Regions from separate parts of the Paenibacillus sp. NPDC058071 genome, predicted to be linked through region 2. Evidence: riboswitches for the same ligand, from Rfam matches in the RefSeq annotation. Region 2 holds a riboswitch; each other region holds the start of a gene.

Region 1 (3,608 bases), on a different contig from region 2:
AGGGGTAAGCGATGAAATGGCATTTGATCGTCTTTCAAGGACCAAGCGCTTCGGGGAAAAGCTCGCTGCAAGCGATGCTCGGTGTGCCTAGAGTTGTGACATGGACGTCGAGACCGCCAAGAAGCGGGGAGGTTCAAGGGCAGCATTATTATTTCGGAACGAAGGCGCAAATGGCCGTTATGTTGGAGAAGGGAGAGCTGCTTGAGATGACTGAGTATCAGGGGCATTATTACGGAACGCACTTGGATGCAATCAAAGAGGCGGTAGAGCGGGGAGAGACGCGGTCGATCGTCTTGGATGCAAATGGCGTCAAGAAGGTCAGAGAGCAGTTCGGACAATCAATTCTCGTTATTGGCGTCAAAGCGGACAAGGCGCAATGCCGCGATCGGCTTCTCAAGCGGGCATCCGACGAAGCCGACGCGACCCGGCGATTGGCTTCCTTCGATGATGAGATAGAGGCACTGGTCGATTGCGATCTGGTCATCTATAACAGCGACGATAACAAGGAGAAGTCGGACCTTCTTATCCGCTATATAAAGGAAGGTCTGGAACGAGACTACAGCTGAACGCAGTCATTCATGCGCTGATACGCATCTAAGAGCCGGGAAATGAACGAAATGGAGATGTAACGGTAAATCCGATCTCATAGAACGTTTCCCTGAAGAGGAAAGGCAGCTTCGTCCGTAAGCTTTGATAAGCGGAATCGGCCGCCGGCGATGAGTAGGCTTCCATGCCGAAGCGATGCGCCATCGTCATCGCTCGCTTCATATGGAGCGGATCACTAACGATCAAATAGCTGTTTAATCCGTTCCTTGCAGCAATTTTACGGGAATAGAGCAAGTTTTGTTCGGTAATAGTCGACTCGGTCTCAATAAGCATATCTTTGGGAGGGACGCCAAGCAATTCTGCGTAGGCAAACGAAGCTTCCGCTTCCGACGGCTCGCCTTCGCTCGTGCGGCCGCCCGTGAAAATGATTTTGCCCGCCGAGCCCTGCCGGTACAGCGTAACCGCATGCTCGATCCGCTTCTTAAGCACCGGAGAAGGCTCGCCGTTCCATACGGCTGCTCCGAGTACGATGGCGGCATCGGCTTTCACCGAATCAGAAACATTGCCAAAGGTCCATATGCGATAGGCGGAAACGCAAAACAATAGGCAGCAAAGGAAAGCGAGGCCGGCAGCGGTGAAGATTACTGTTCGCGGGCCTCGCCGATTACGATTTTTATTTGTTTTCGTCATCTTCATCTTCCTCATACAGGGATAGACGCAGCGTCCGGTAGAAAGTTTCAGGGTACAAAAAAGGAAGCTTAATCGAAATTAAGCTTCCGTCTAGTTCGCTTTTAATGGTCGGGACGACACGATTTGAACATGCGACCCCCTGGTCCCAAACCAGGTGCTCTACCAAGCTGAGCTACGTCCCGTACTAAGAAAAAAAATGGTGCCGGCGATAGGAGTCGAACCCACGACCTACTGATTACAAGTCAGTTGCTCTACCAACTGAGCTACACCGGCGCATATCAACAAGCGACAAAAAGTATTATGCCATAAGCATAGCCCGTTATGCAACCCTTTTTTTTCAGAGCTGTATTATCCCTTTTTTGCTTTGAAATGAACAACGGCGCTGTACTGCATTTTCCCGCTGTTCGGATTGAACACGACCTGATGCTGTACATGATGCACGTCAAGCAGTAAAGCCTTGTTGTTTTCGATTTGCTGATCGACCTTCAGCTCCAGCGTCCTCAAGTCGCCCGCCTCGAAAAACTCAATTTTGTTATCGATTAAATCCAGCCGGAAATCCATTGCACACTCTCTCCCGTTCGTCTCTAATTAGCCCTATTATAAGCGAGTTTGTCGGTTTGCGTCTATTCCGCTTGCAGACGTGCAGGCGATTATGGTTATGGAAGGCAACTATTTCAAGATTTTGTTTTACAAATTGGCAAATTTGACCTAAACTAGAGAGGTGTCGAAGACAGTCGAATACTGTAAAATGGCAAACTTATCGAAAGATAAGGGCGCAAAGTTATGGGCCTAATGTCGCACAGCAGGCGACTACGGCTGCCAGACCGCCAGTAAGAGGACTAGCCAACTAGCATTGCTAAGCTATTCGCCCCTTTTTGCGGCCGAATAGTTTTTTTTTGCCTTGTTGGACCTACATCAAAAGGAGAGAACCGACAGATGATTCAGAAGGTAAAGAAATGGCCTTCGATGGCCGCTCAGTTTTTAGGCAAGCAGAAGATTACATTTAAGCTCCTGTTGATTACCTCAGTTATTACGTTGTTTAACGTGGGGGCAGGCGTATTTATTTTTACTCAAAATTTATCAGTATCGAACGCCGTGGATGATTCCAATACGCTGAACGAAGCGAACAGGCAATACAGAGAAGTATCCGACACGATGCTGCGCTCCATGCTACATATGATCGACGTGATCGAGAATTCGGACACTTCGCAGATTGAATCGATTCAAGAGATGCTCGCAACCGTTCCTGATAAAATTGCTAAACTGAAGGATACGTTTAAAAAGATTGACGAGATGTTCCCAGCCGACGAATCGAATTTGACGTATTCTAATCAAATTGCGGTATTCGAAATGGCCTACAACAATTTGATGACGACGGATTTGAACACGAAAGACTTAAGTACGGAAATGAAGTCTTTCCGCGTAAAAAATCTGATCTCCGTCTATACGATCACGCTTAGCTATGCGAGCGAGTCGGTGGACAACAGAATGGGCACCGATCTTGGCGAAACGGAGAAGCGTCTGAGCCGCAGCATGGATGCGGCGAATATGATCATTCTGATCAACGTGCTCGTGCTGGCCGTCATTCCGTTCCTGATGTCGTACACGCTCAACCGCAGCATCAGAAAAGGTTTGGCCGGCATTATGGGCCGAATCGAAGCCTACAAGAACAGCGACTTCACCTTCAACAAGAAGCTGGAACGCCAGGACGAATTCGGAGATATCGATCGTTTGCTCGCCGATATGGGCGGCAAGCTGCGCGATACGATTAAGTCGACGCTGGAAGTAAGCAGCACGGTGCTGGCGATGTCCAATTCGATGGGCGATATGGTCGACCGCAACCGGATGGCTTCGGAGCAGGTCAAAGGACAAATTACGGACGGGCGGAGTATCCTGCTCTCCCAATATGATGACGCTTCTTCGATTTCTGCTGTAACAGAGCAAATCTCGGCCAGCTCGGAAGAGATCGCAGCTTCTAGCGATTATATTAATAATGATATGCAGCAAATGAAGAACGCTTCGCAAGAAGGCTCCCGCGATATGGAAGGCGTTGTACAAATGGCCAATCAGGCCGTTGAGCAATTCCAGCTCGTAACGGAAGCGTTCAAGCGTATTACGGAGCGTTACGGACAAGTATCGAAGTTTCTGGACGGCATTCAAGATTTGAATACGCAGACGAACTTGCTGTCGCTGAACGCTTCGATTGAATCGGCTCGCGCAGGTGAGCACGGACGCGGTTTCGCTGTCGTCGCTGATGAAATTCGCAAGCTATCCGGCCAAACGAACGATATTTCGAAAAATATTACGAAAGAGCTGCACTTCATTCAGAACGACGTTGCGGAGAGCGGCGAACGTTTGCTTGCCTTCGCGCA
Region 2 (3,608 bases):
TTATGACTCCCGCTTATTCAAAAGGATCGCCGGATAACGGCAAACTGATTATCGATGAAACCAAGCTTCGTGCAGCTATTCAGGCCGACCCAGATGCTGTTGTTCAGACCTTCACTTCGCAAACGAGTGGAAATACAGGGTTGTTCCAAAGAATTTTCGACATCGCGAACGACGCTATTATATCTATTTCTCGTAAAATTAACGGCGGCGTGAATACGGCTGAAAGCTTGAATATGCAGATCGATAAAATCGATTCGAAGGTGGAGCAAAGAAATAAAGTTCTTGATAAAAAAGAAGATCGTTACTATGCTATGTTTGCCAATATGGAGAAAGCCATATCGAATGGCAACTCCCAATTATCTTGGCTATCATCTCAATTTAGTTAAAAAAGGGGTTTGAGGTAAATGGATATAAATTCCAAACTCCAGCCAGTGCAGTCATCAACGAAGCTTGACTCTACTCCTATCATTAGGGTAGCAGGGGAATACACAGTATTAAAACAAAAAAGTAAAAATCAAATCTTGTCGGTCAGTGAGAAAGCGCTCGTTAGTGCTGTGGAAAGAGCAAATAAAGCCGTTCAAGGTACCGAGCACGAATTTAACTACAAGATACATCAAGCTACTAAGCAGGTAATTGTACAGATTATGAATAAAGATACACATGAAATCGTACACGAAATACCTTCTGAAAAGTTTATCGATCTTGTTGAAAAGTTAAAGGAACTCACGGTAGGGGCGATAATCGACGAAAAAAGGTGATAGCGGATGATGGTTCAACCGCAAGACAGCTATTTAATAACGAAGGTCCAAACATCCTCGCCTGGAGAACTGACTTTAATGTTGTATAGCGGCTGTATTCGGTTTATAAAACAAGCGACGGTATGTATAGAAAAACATGATTTTGAAGGAAAGCATCTCAACTTCGTGAAAGCGCAGAACATCATTGAGGAATTACACTCTACACTAAATATGGAATATGAAATATCGCAACAACTAAGCAGCTTATATTTGTACATGAATGAATTATTGATGAAAGCAAATACGAAGCTGGATGTGGAAGCTGCAGACAATTGTGTGCAGTTGCTTACCGAATTGAGAGATACATGGTCGGAAGCGATGAAGACATTGAAGTAATGAAGGCAGGTGCTCCTGTGACATTAACTGTCAATCAAATTCTAGAAGAGATGAAAGAAACGGGTGTATCCATGTTGTCTCTGGATCTAGAGGAAGAAGCAAACCACGGTTTGCTTTTTTCTCTGCAAAACAGACAGGCGGAATTAAGAGAACTGATTCGTCATCGAGTTGAGCTAGAGTCGCATGTCTATAATGATCTGGAAAGGCAATTGCTTATGGACTGCCTGACTGTGGAACGGGAATTGATGAAGAAAATGCTGTTGCTGAAAGAGGAAGCGGGCAAGCAACTTAAGCAAATTTCTGAAGGTAAACGTTCAAGAAATGCATATCAGCAAGACATGATTCAACATATAGGATACTTTATTGACAATCATAAATAAATGATTGTAGAAAAATGTATCATATAGTAAGATATATATGAAAATTATTACTATAGAACTAGAAAATAGAATAAAGGCAAAACTACAGCAATGTAGTGACGCAAAGCCATGGGTCTTTTTGCTCGCTTTAGTAGGTCGGCAGAAAGATCGCCAGGTTGCTACATTGGTTTGTAATTAAAACAATAGCAACCTGCTGTTGTTTTTTTTATTATAATGGGAGGGAACAAAGATGATGAAACGTTTGAAACAAAGCTTTTTGCTCGTACTTGCAGTGTGCATCGCACTAGGCGGTTTTTTGACACCACCTGCAGCGCAAGCAGCGCCAAATGATTATGTAGGCGTAACAAAAACGGTTAGCAAGTCGACGATTACTACGCTGGACGAAACAGAAGTGATTTTGAACATTACAGGCACCCCGCCTGTCAATGTCGTTCAGCCTAATGATGTAGTTCTTGTTATCGACAAATCAGGAAGTATGCTGCCTGGCTACAATAATGGCGAGGACAAAATGACCAATGCGAAGGAAGCTGCAAAAGGGTTCGTCGATTTGATGGATCTGACAAAGCATCGTGTGGCCGTTGTCGATTTCTCTTCTTCTAACACGATTGGGACGCTGCCGTTTACAACAGAAAAAGATACGGCTAAGAATTATATAAACGGGATTACTGCGAATGGTTCGACTGCGACTGGCGATGCCATTACGGTGGCTGCGAACCTACTTGCGGATCATCGCCCGGAAGCCCAACCGGTTATCGTTATTATGACGGATGGCGACGCTACGCAACCAGCAAATGACCCCTATGGATTTGCGAAACAAAAAGCACAAGAAGCCAAAGATGCAGGTATTATTTTTTATACGATTGCACTACTGAAACAAACCGATAATCCGGACACAAGCGGTCCAAATATTTTGATGAAGGACATGGCTACAACAGCCAGTCACCATCACTTTGTGCTTGGTTCTACCGGTTTGAGTGAAATTTATGCAGCTATCGTAAAAGAGATCGGTTTGGCGAGCGCATATGACGTTAAAGTAACGGATATTGTAGGCCCGGCATTTGAAATTGTTCCCGGTTCCTACGATAATAACATTCCAAAACCGACAGTAGACGGTAATAAATTGACATGGACGTTTAACGAGTTGAAAAATAAAACGTTGACTTTTACTTATAAGATTCGTCCTGTAAGTAAAACAACTGCCGGAAGCTTCCCTGTTTCCACAATAGCATCTCAAATTCAGTATAAGGATTATGCTGGAGCAAATCGTGAAAAGGCGATACCGAACGTAAATGTTAACGTAAAGCTGCCAGCTCCTGAAGTAACTTCTGTCGTAGAAGCCTTCGGCCACCCGAATGGCGGGGAAACGGTTACGCTTAATGGTAATTATTTCGTATCCGGTGCGACAGTTAAATTCGGACTGAATAACGCTACTAATGTTACATTTGTAGACGAGCATAAACTTACGGTAACTGTGCCAAAAGGCAGCCAAGGAACCGTAGCTGTTGAAGTTAGAAATCCGGATGGACAAACTGCAGCTGGACAGTATCAGTACAAGACTGATCCTATCATAACATCGTTGTCGCCTAACAGCGGTCCGCTCGCTGGCGGTACTGTAATTGCCGTGCAAGGTAATTACTTGATGAGAGGCGTCAGCGTGACGATTGACGGTGTGGCAGCTACCGTAAGCGATTACTATAATCCCACTTACATTAAAGTATTGTCACCGCAAGGTTTGAAGGCAGGTCCGGCAGACGTTGTATTTACGAATCCAGATGGAACGAGCGCAACTGTTACTGAAGGCTTCACATATATCGCTCCTCCGAAAACAGATCCAGAGATTTTAACGATTTCACCGAATTCGGGCGTTGTAACCGGTGGAGACATTATACTGGTTGATGGTAAAAATTTCAAAAACGGCATGAAAGTTACGGTTGGCGGTAAAGTAGCAACGACAACATTTGTTAGCGCCACTCGCTTGAAAGTTACAATCCCGTCGGCATCGGCTCCTGGCCCGGTGGATGTAGCTGTTATTGATCTTGAGGGAAGCGCCTTTACTTTTGCTAATGGATATACGTATACAGCAATTGTATATCCT
Region 3 (3,608 bases), on a different contig from region 2:
ATTAAACTCTCCGTCTATTTCTCGTTAGGATAAATCCTCCAAGCAGAGCAACCAAACCGCCTGCCAAATAATATGGTAGCGAGCTGGACTCGCCTGTTTTAGGGAGAGCGCCAAGTGGTACTTCTTCGGTTACAGTTACTTCGCTGCCAACAGCAGATGTTGGTTCTGCTCCCGCGGCATCTGTTTCCGTAACATCAGTCGTTGTATCAACCCCGCCAAGAGGACCTTGCTCGTCGTCGATTACAACTTCAAGCGGTTCATTAGACGGTTGCTCTGTAGGAGCAGTTGTTGGCGTTCCACCAGGTGTGGATGTTGGTGTCGATGATGGTGTTGCAGTTGGTGATGGTGTTGGCGTCGATGTCGAACCACCCGGTGTAGAAGGACCGCTGCTTGGCTCATCCGTTGGTTGCGGAACATTCGGCGTTGGCGTTGGGCTATCCGTTGGCTCCGTAGACGGCTGAGGCGTTGGCGTTGGCGCCGTTGTTGGTTCTGTTGTCGGTGCCGTTGTCGGCGCTGTTGTTGGCTCCGTTGTCGGCGCTGTTGTTGGCTCCGTTGTCGGCGCTGTTGTTGGCTCCGTTGTCGGCGCTGTTGTTGGCTCCGTCGTTGGTTCCGTTGTCGGCGCTGTTGTTGGCTCCGTCGTTGGTTCCGTTGTCGGCGCTGTTGTTGGCTCCGTCGTCGGGGCCGTTGTTGGCTCCGTCGTTGGTTCCGTTGTCGGCGCTGTTGTTGGCTCCGTCGTTGGTTCCGTTGTCGGTGCTGTTGTTGGCTCCGTCGTCGGGGCCGTTGTTGGTTCCGTTGTCGGCGCTGTTGTTGGCTCCGTCGTTGGTTCCGTTGTCGGCGCTGTTGTTGGCTCCGTCGTTGGTTCCGTTGTCGGTTCCGTTGTTGGCTTTACCGTAGGCGTTGGTGTAGGCACCGCTGTCGGTTCAGCTGTCGGCGGAAGAGTCGGAGGATTTGTCGGCGTTGCTGGCTTTTTCTTATAGTAGACAGCTACATATTCAATTGTTTGCGTAAATCCGAATGCTTTTGGAGCTTTCAAGTCGGTGCCGCTTGTACTGCCGTTAGTAGGATACTTCACACCGGATAGGCCGATAAGATCGCTTGATACATAAAGACAAGTAACCTCATACCGATCCCCTTCCGTCTGCCAATTGACCGTCTTCTTGTCATTGGAGAACTTCAGGGTAGCAAGATCATACGATTTCGGGAAAAAGGACCATTCCGTAACCTTTAACTTTCTCGTTTCGCCTTTCCCGATCCAACTCGCATCAACATAATCGCCCGAGCATGGATCTGGTGTAGAACCGCCTCCGCCCCACGTTGCAAATACGACACTGTATCCGCCGAACGTCAGCATCACTACGAGGAGACTCGCAATCAATGCCTTGAATTTCATGTCTTCAACACTCCCCCAGTAAATAATTCCACATTCCAGGCAATAAAAAAGACTGCCCTGAATATGGTCATATTCATGGCAGTCGGACGATCATCGCAAGCACGCTTTCGCGTCATGCCTTAGACTCCAGACTTTGCGTCCCATCCTTTCGAATGGTTTGCTATTTGCATGTTATATGTATGGAATAATTGCAAAACCGAGTAATAATACCAATTTCATCCGGTTTGCAAAACCTATTCTACAATTAGTAGCAAATAGAAGTCAACGCTTTTTTATTCAATTTTCGACTTGCTTTTGAGGACGAAAAACCCAGCGTTTGCTGCCGACAAAATTCAACAAAACGGTTAGACATGTGACGACAATTTTTGCAATAAACGGATTCCACGTCAGTCTCTCCACCGCTAAATAGAGCAAGCTTACCGATACGCCTAACACAGCCAAGTTCAGCAGCACGAACCGCAGCAGTCGCCCTCCGCCAATTGGCCCATCGGCAGACGCGCCAGCGGACGATTTGAACGTAAACCGTGAATTCATCCAATAGCTGTTAGCCATGCCGGCCGCATAAGAAACGACCTGACTTGCCGCCGCGTGCAGTCCTGCCCAAACCAATAGTCCGAAAATAGCAAAATCAACTGCCGTATTCACAAGCCCTACCAGATTAAATAAGATGAATTGCTTAAATGCAGGCCATCTGCGCCGCTCCTCGCCGCTAGTGGCGGACATACTCACGTTCCCTTCCGCCTGACTCAGGCGTTTCTCTGTCTCCAGCCTGTCCGTCCTTCTCGAAACCAAGCTCTTCCCTTACGATGTAGAGCGGCCGCCCCTTCGACTCATCATAAATTCTTCCGATATATTCGCCGATCATGCCGAGGAGGATGAGGATAATCCCGTTGAAAAAGAGATTGATGCCAACCGTCGACGCCCAGCCTGTAATCGTCGCATTGGTGAACAGCTTCTGATACAACACGATTAGCAAATAAATGAAGCTGGAGATCGATAGCGTAAACCCAATATAAGTTGCGATTTTCAACGGTTTATGCGAGAACGACGTAATGCCGTCGATCGCAAAATGGATCATTTTTTTCAGCGGATACTTCGTCTCTCCCGCAAATCGCTCCTCCCGCACATACTCCACGCTCGTTTGACGGAAGCCAACCCAGCTGACCAGACCGCGCACAAAACGATTTTTCTCCTTCAAGCCGCGAAGCACGTCGCAAACCTTGCGGTCGATAAGACGGAAATCACCGGTATCGGTCGGGATATCGAAGTTGGTCATGCTCGTCATCAGCCGGTAAAACATCATAGCCGTCAGCTTTTTGAAGACCGTTTCGCCCTTACGCTTAATCCGTTTGCCATAGACAACTTCATAGCCTTCTTTCCACTTTTCGATCATTTGCAGAATGACTTCTGGAGGGTCCTGAAGGTCGGCGTCGATAATCACAACCGCATCGCCCTGCGCGTAATCCATGCCGGCCGTAATCGCGACCTGATGCCCGAAGTTGCGGGAAAAATTAATCAGCCTGACATTTCGGTCGTCTCGGCTAATTTCGCCTACGATCGCTACCGTCCGGTCTATGCTGCCGTCGTTGACGAAAACCAGCTCGTAAGGCTCTCCATAGCCGTCCATTACTTCCTTCAGCTTCCGATACGTATGCTCGATCACTTCCTGCTCATTGAACATCGGTACGACGATACTGTATTTCGCCTTCAAGCCAATCCCTCCTTTTTAATGTTAAATTGCGATTTTATTCAATTCACTAAGCGAGACTATCTATAAAACACCCAGGACTGGAACAAACGAAGACCTTCCGCATACGCTTTCGACACTTCGAAGCCCGACAGCACTGGATAGTAAATGAGGAAAAGAAGCACAGCAGCCCCTGTAAACCCGTATCGCAGCCAACGCCGTTGCGGATATTTTTCCTCGTATAGCTTAAACAAGTAAACGATAGACAAAATCATAAACGGTACCATCGCAAAGTAGTGGTAAATGAACGTCAGCCGCGGCACCAGCATCCATGGCAAGTATTGCGAAAAATAAGCGATCCAAACGACATACATATATTTATCTTTTCGTTTGAGGCTCAAATAAACCGATAGCAGCAGCGCGAACAATCCAAACCACCAAATGATCGGATTTCCGAACGCAGAGATGGTCGATACGTGATCCGGACTCGACACGTCCTCGCCGCTGTAATACCAAACCGGTCGTTTCATA
Region 4 (3,608 bases), on a different contig from region 2:
GAGCAAACGATATTTTTTTGCACGTATTGCGACAGGTAGCTCGTCAAGTCGATGCCGCCGCCAACCGTCGTTTTGATAATATTTTTCGAAATCGTTCCTTTATCGGCATTTTGCCATGTCCAGATGCCTTTTTCACCGTTCTCGATTACATTGCTCTCCACTTTAAAGCTCGTAATGTTGCCAAGGCGGATCGCGGTTTTGCCTTGCTGAACGCTTCTCGCGCCCATCGTAATTTTATTGCCCGTAATTTCGATATCCTTGACCGTCTGGGAAGCGCCGACTTCAATCGCCGCGTAGAAGCTGCCTGTGCCTGAAATCGTATTGTTTTGAACGAGATTGTTGCTTCCGTAAATGCTGATGGCCGAGTACATATCAGGAGCCAATTTGCCTTTATCGCTGCCCGATTTGTAGTAATTGTTTTGCAAATACGAGTTTGTAATTTGGTTGCCGCTGACCGTCAGCCCTTGAGCATAGACTTTAACTGCCCGCTTGGCGTTGTTGTCGAAACGGTTATTGGTGATGATGCTTCTCGTATTCGAGCCGTTGCCGTTATCCAAATTCGGATCCTCGTAGTAGATGCCGTCGCCGTCGTCCGCCGGGCCGATATGATGGATGTAGTTGCTCGCGATCGTCATATTGGCCGCAACCGTTTCTTTTTTACCCCAAGCCGTCGTGACGTAGATGCCTCTGGCAATCAGGCTGCCGCTGGTCGGATTCAGCGCGATGATGTTGCTGATTTCGGTATTGCTGATCTCGATGTTCTTCGTATTGCCGAGCACAAGAATGCCCGAAAGTACGCCGCTGTAATAATCGCTGCTCGATTGCTTGCTGTGCGTTGCGTTAGCAGCAGTGATATTGCTTACACTCACATTTTCGCTGCCCGAATCGATCACGAGCACGCGGTTCACCTGCATGTTGCCGTCCAGCGAGAGGCTGCTGATCGAGAAGTTCGACCCAGCGGCGCGTACCAGTTCCCAACCGAATGTGCTCGTGCTTGCTTTGATGACAGAGCTTGTACCATCGCCAACGATGCTGCTGCTCACTGCCAGCGGCGATTTCACATTGACCATGTACGTTCCTTTCGGAAAGTAAACCGTTGCTTTTTTCGCGCCCCCGTCGTTCAGCGCTTTTTGAATCGCCGACGTATCATCGGTCCGTCCGTCGCCTTTTGCTCCGTAATCTTTTACATTTATACGATCAGCCGCGTGTGCTTGTTCGACAAATAGGCCAAAAAAACCGAATCCGCTTAAAAAGATGGTCAACATGATGGCTATCGATTTTTTCGAATAGCTGCTAAAAATACTCATTTCCCATTCCTCCAAATCTACGGATAAAAAATAGAATCATCCCGTTTCAGGACGATCCTACTCTCGTATCCTGAAACATTTCGGGAACTGGCTGGCATATGGTTTCCCATTTAGCCCCTGTAGCTTTGCGTCCCGCGCTTTCGCGACGGTTTGCCTTTATCGATGCTTCATCATATTAAATTTGGATAGAAAGGTGCATAACTAGTAGAAAAAGCCTATGACATGTCATAGGCCCGAAAATACTAGGAAACTTTCGGTAGCTGGCTGGCGTATGGTTGCCCATGTAGCCCCTATAGCTTTGCGTCCCGCGCTTTCGCGCGGTTTGCCCTTTTCGACATCTCACTCTATGAAATTATCGACAACTTCTGGTTCTATCATACCAAATTTCAGAATTGGAAGCAACAACCATTAGTAGAATAGAACGACAAGAATTTATCTGAATTTCCTGGGATCGATATAATCTATCGACCATTCCTTGGAATTAGTTTACAATTTATTCCCTAACCATTATCATAGTCAAGTAGACTCGCATCCTTCCGCTCGATCGAATCCCCATGACTGCCCCAAGATTATCGATTCGCCGGGAATGCGTGCAATAACGGAATGAATTTAAGGACGGGGTGGTCTCATGAATGTACTGGTTACCGGCGGCTACGGCTTCATCGGCTCTTTTGTCGCGGAAAGATTCTATAAAGAAGGACATAAGGTTATCATTATCGATAATCTCACATCGGGCCATCTGTCAAACTGCGGCTTCCCGCATGTTTCCTATATCGCCGATGTGGAGAGCACGGTATGCGACTCCATTTTCGACAGCCACAATATTGATATCGTTGTTCATTTGGCCGCTCAAATCAATGTCGTTACCTCAATGGACAACCCGTATGCCGATACCAAGTCGAATATACTCGGATTAACGAACATTTTGCAATTGGCGGCGAAGCATAAGGTGCGTAAATTTCTGTTCGCATCGTCGGCCGCCGTATACGGACTCAACGACCAAGTGCCGCTGAACGAGGACATGCCTTGCCAGCCGGTTTCTCCTTACGGCATCAACAAGCTGCTCGGCGAATATTATTGCACGAAATGGAGCGAGATTTACAAGCTGGACACCATCTGCTTCCGCTTCGCCAACGTCTACGGGCCTCGCCAAGGCTCGATTGGCGAAGGCGGCGTCGTATCGATTTTTATGGAGCGCGTCCGTCATGGGCTGCCGCTCGACGTTTACGGGGACGGATCGCAGACGCGCGACTTCGTTTATGTGGAAGACGTCGCCGAAGTCATCTATTTGGCTAGCCTGACGGATCAAGTCGGTCTCATGAACCTATCCACGAATACCGAGAACTCGGTCAGCCGGCTTATTGGCATTATGGAAAGCCTGCATCCGGTAGCCAGCGTTCAATACAAGCCCGCACGCAATGGCGATATTCATCGTTCACGCTTGGACAATAGCCGCTTGAAAGACGCCTTGAACTGGGATCCCCGCTACGGGCTTGAAGAAGGCTTGAAACGTACGTTTGACTGGTTTATGCGAACGCCCGCAGCCGTCCCTCATATTGCGGCCGGTCAGGAGAAGGCGGTCAAGCTGGACGAAGGCCATATCTATAACGAGCTGATGGCTTCATCGCTGTCCCGCAACATCCGCAGCATCTACCTAAGCCAGCCCGACCGCTATTTGGATGGATTGCCTGTCCTGAAGCCGGAAGTGTTTCTGGCCGTCATTCGCTCCAGGGAACAAGCGAAGCTGAAGTTCAACGTCAACTATTCCTTTATCGCCTTGCAGCGAAAAATCATTATAGACGGCGAGCTGCTATTCAAAGTGAACGGTCTGCTGAGGGAGTCCGACTTTATCGGCCAATCGTTTGGCGGCGACCTTTTTATATTGTTATCCAATTCGACAAAAGACGACGCTGCCATCGTCGCCAACCGCCTGTTGTCGCAGCGCATCGACGCAAGCGTCCTGCAGCCGGAGCAATATCCGAAATGGGATCTGGCCGAGCCCGCCCAGTAGGAACGTACGGAAATCATCAAGCAAGATAAATGTAAAATAAGGCGGTGCGGGGATCGTCATATCCCTCTGCACCGCCTTATTTTACTTTTTTCGACTAGCTTATCAGTTGTTACCGAACCGCAGCCATTCGAGGCCCGATCGAACGATATCCTTATAACCAGGCGCCCGGATGCCGTAAAACGCCCGCAGTTGTCCACCCCAATGCGCTTTGGATGCGGAGACCGATTCCAGATTGGCGCCGTAAAAATCGAATGTGCGCACGCCAGCAGCATGCAAGTCCTCGAATTCAA

The links. A riboswitch is a leader RNA that binds a small molecule or an ion and turns the genes downstream of it on or off. The one in region 2 is predicted to bind cyclic di-GMP.
Region 1: another riboswitch for cyclic di-GMP. It lies ahead of ACFVTB_RS17710 (methyl-accepting chemotaxis protein); the one in region 2 lies ahead of ACFVTB_RS21815 (IPT/TIG domain-containing protein).
Region 3: another riboswitch for cyclic di-GMP. It lies ahead of ACFVTB_RS26185 (LPXTG cell wall anchor domain-containing protein); the one in region 2 lies ahead of ACFVTB_RS21815 (IPT/TIG domain-containing protein).
Region 4: another riboswitch for cyclic di-GMP. It lies ahead of ACFVTB_RS23790 (glycosyl hydrolase family 28-related protein); the one in region 2 lies ahead of ACFVTB_RS21815 (IPT/TIG domain-containing protein).

What each region holds. Positions count from the first base shown of each region.
Region 1 is NZ_JBHVSK010000010.1:143,022-146,629, forward strand. It holds gene ACFVTB_RS17685 (guanylate kinase) at 12-566, shown strand; gene ACFVTB_RS17690 (YdcF family protein) at 595-1,236, opposite strand; tRNA gene ACFVTB_RS17695 (tRNA-Pro) at 1,342-1,418, opposite strand; tRNA gene ACFVTB_RS17700 (tRNA-Thr) at 1,434-1,509, opposite strand; gene ACFVTB_RS17705 (YrzA family protein) at 1,585-1,797, opposite strand; cyclic di-GMP riboswitch class I at 1,977-2,068, shown strand; gene ACFVTB_RS17710 (methyl-accepting chemotaxis protein) at 2,173-3,608, shown strand, end outside.
Region 2 is NZ_JBHVSK010000016.1:58,047-61,654, reverse strand. It holds gene fliD (flagellar filament capping protein FliD) at 1-386, shown strand, start outside; gene ACFVTB_RS21830 (flagellar protein FlaG) at 405-758, shown strand; gene fliS (flagellar export chaperone FliS) at 765-1,133, shown strand; gene ACFVTB_RS21820 (hypothetical protein) at 1,103-1,513, shown strand; cyclic di-GMP riboswitch class I at 1,579-1,676, shown strand; gene ACFVTB_RS21815 (IPT/TIG domain-containing protein) at 1,743-3,608, shown strand, end outside.
Region 3 is NZ_JBHVSK010000024.1:82,687-86,294, reverse strand. It holds gene ACFVTB_RS26185 (LPXTG cell wall anchor domain-containing protein) at 2-1,390, opposite strand; cyclic di-GMP riboswitch class I at 1,465-1,562, opposite strand; gene ACFVTB_RS26180 (GtrA family protein) at 1,667-2,113, opposite strand; gene ACFVTB_RS26175 (glycosyltransferase family 2 protein) at 2,100-3,107, opposite strand; gene ACFVTB_RS26170 (glycosyltransferase family 39 protein) at 3,158-3,608, opposite strand, start outside.
Region 4 is NZ_JBHVSK010000020.1:24,467-28,074, reverse strand. It holds gene ACFVTB_RS23790 (glycosyl hydrolase family 28-related protein) at 1-1,307, opposite strand, end outside; cyclic di-GMP riboswitch class I at 1,387-1,472, opposite strand; cyclic di-GMP riboswitch class I at 1,560-1,644, opposite strand; gene ACFVTB_RS23785 (NAD-dependent epimerase/dehydratase family protein) at 1,936-3,318, shown strand; gene ACFVTB_RS23780 (GNAT family N-acetyltransferase) at 3,421-3,608, opposite strand, start outside.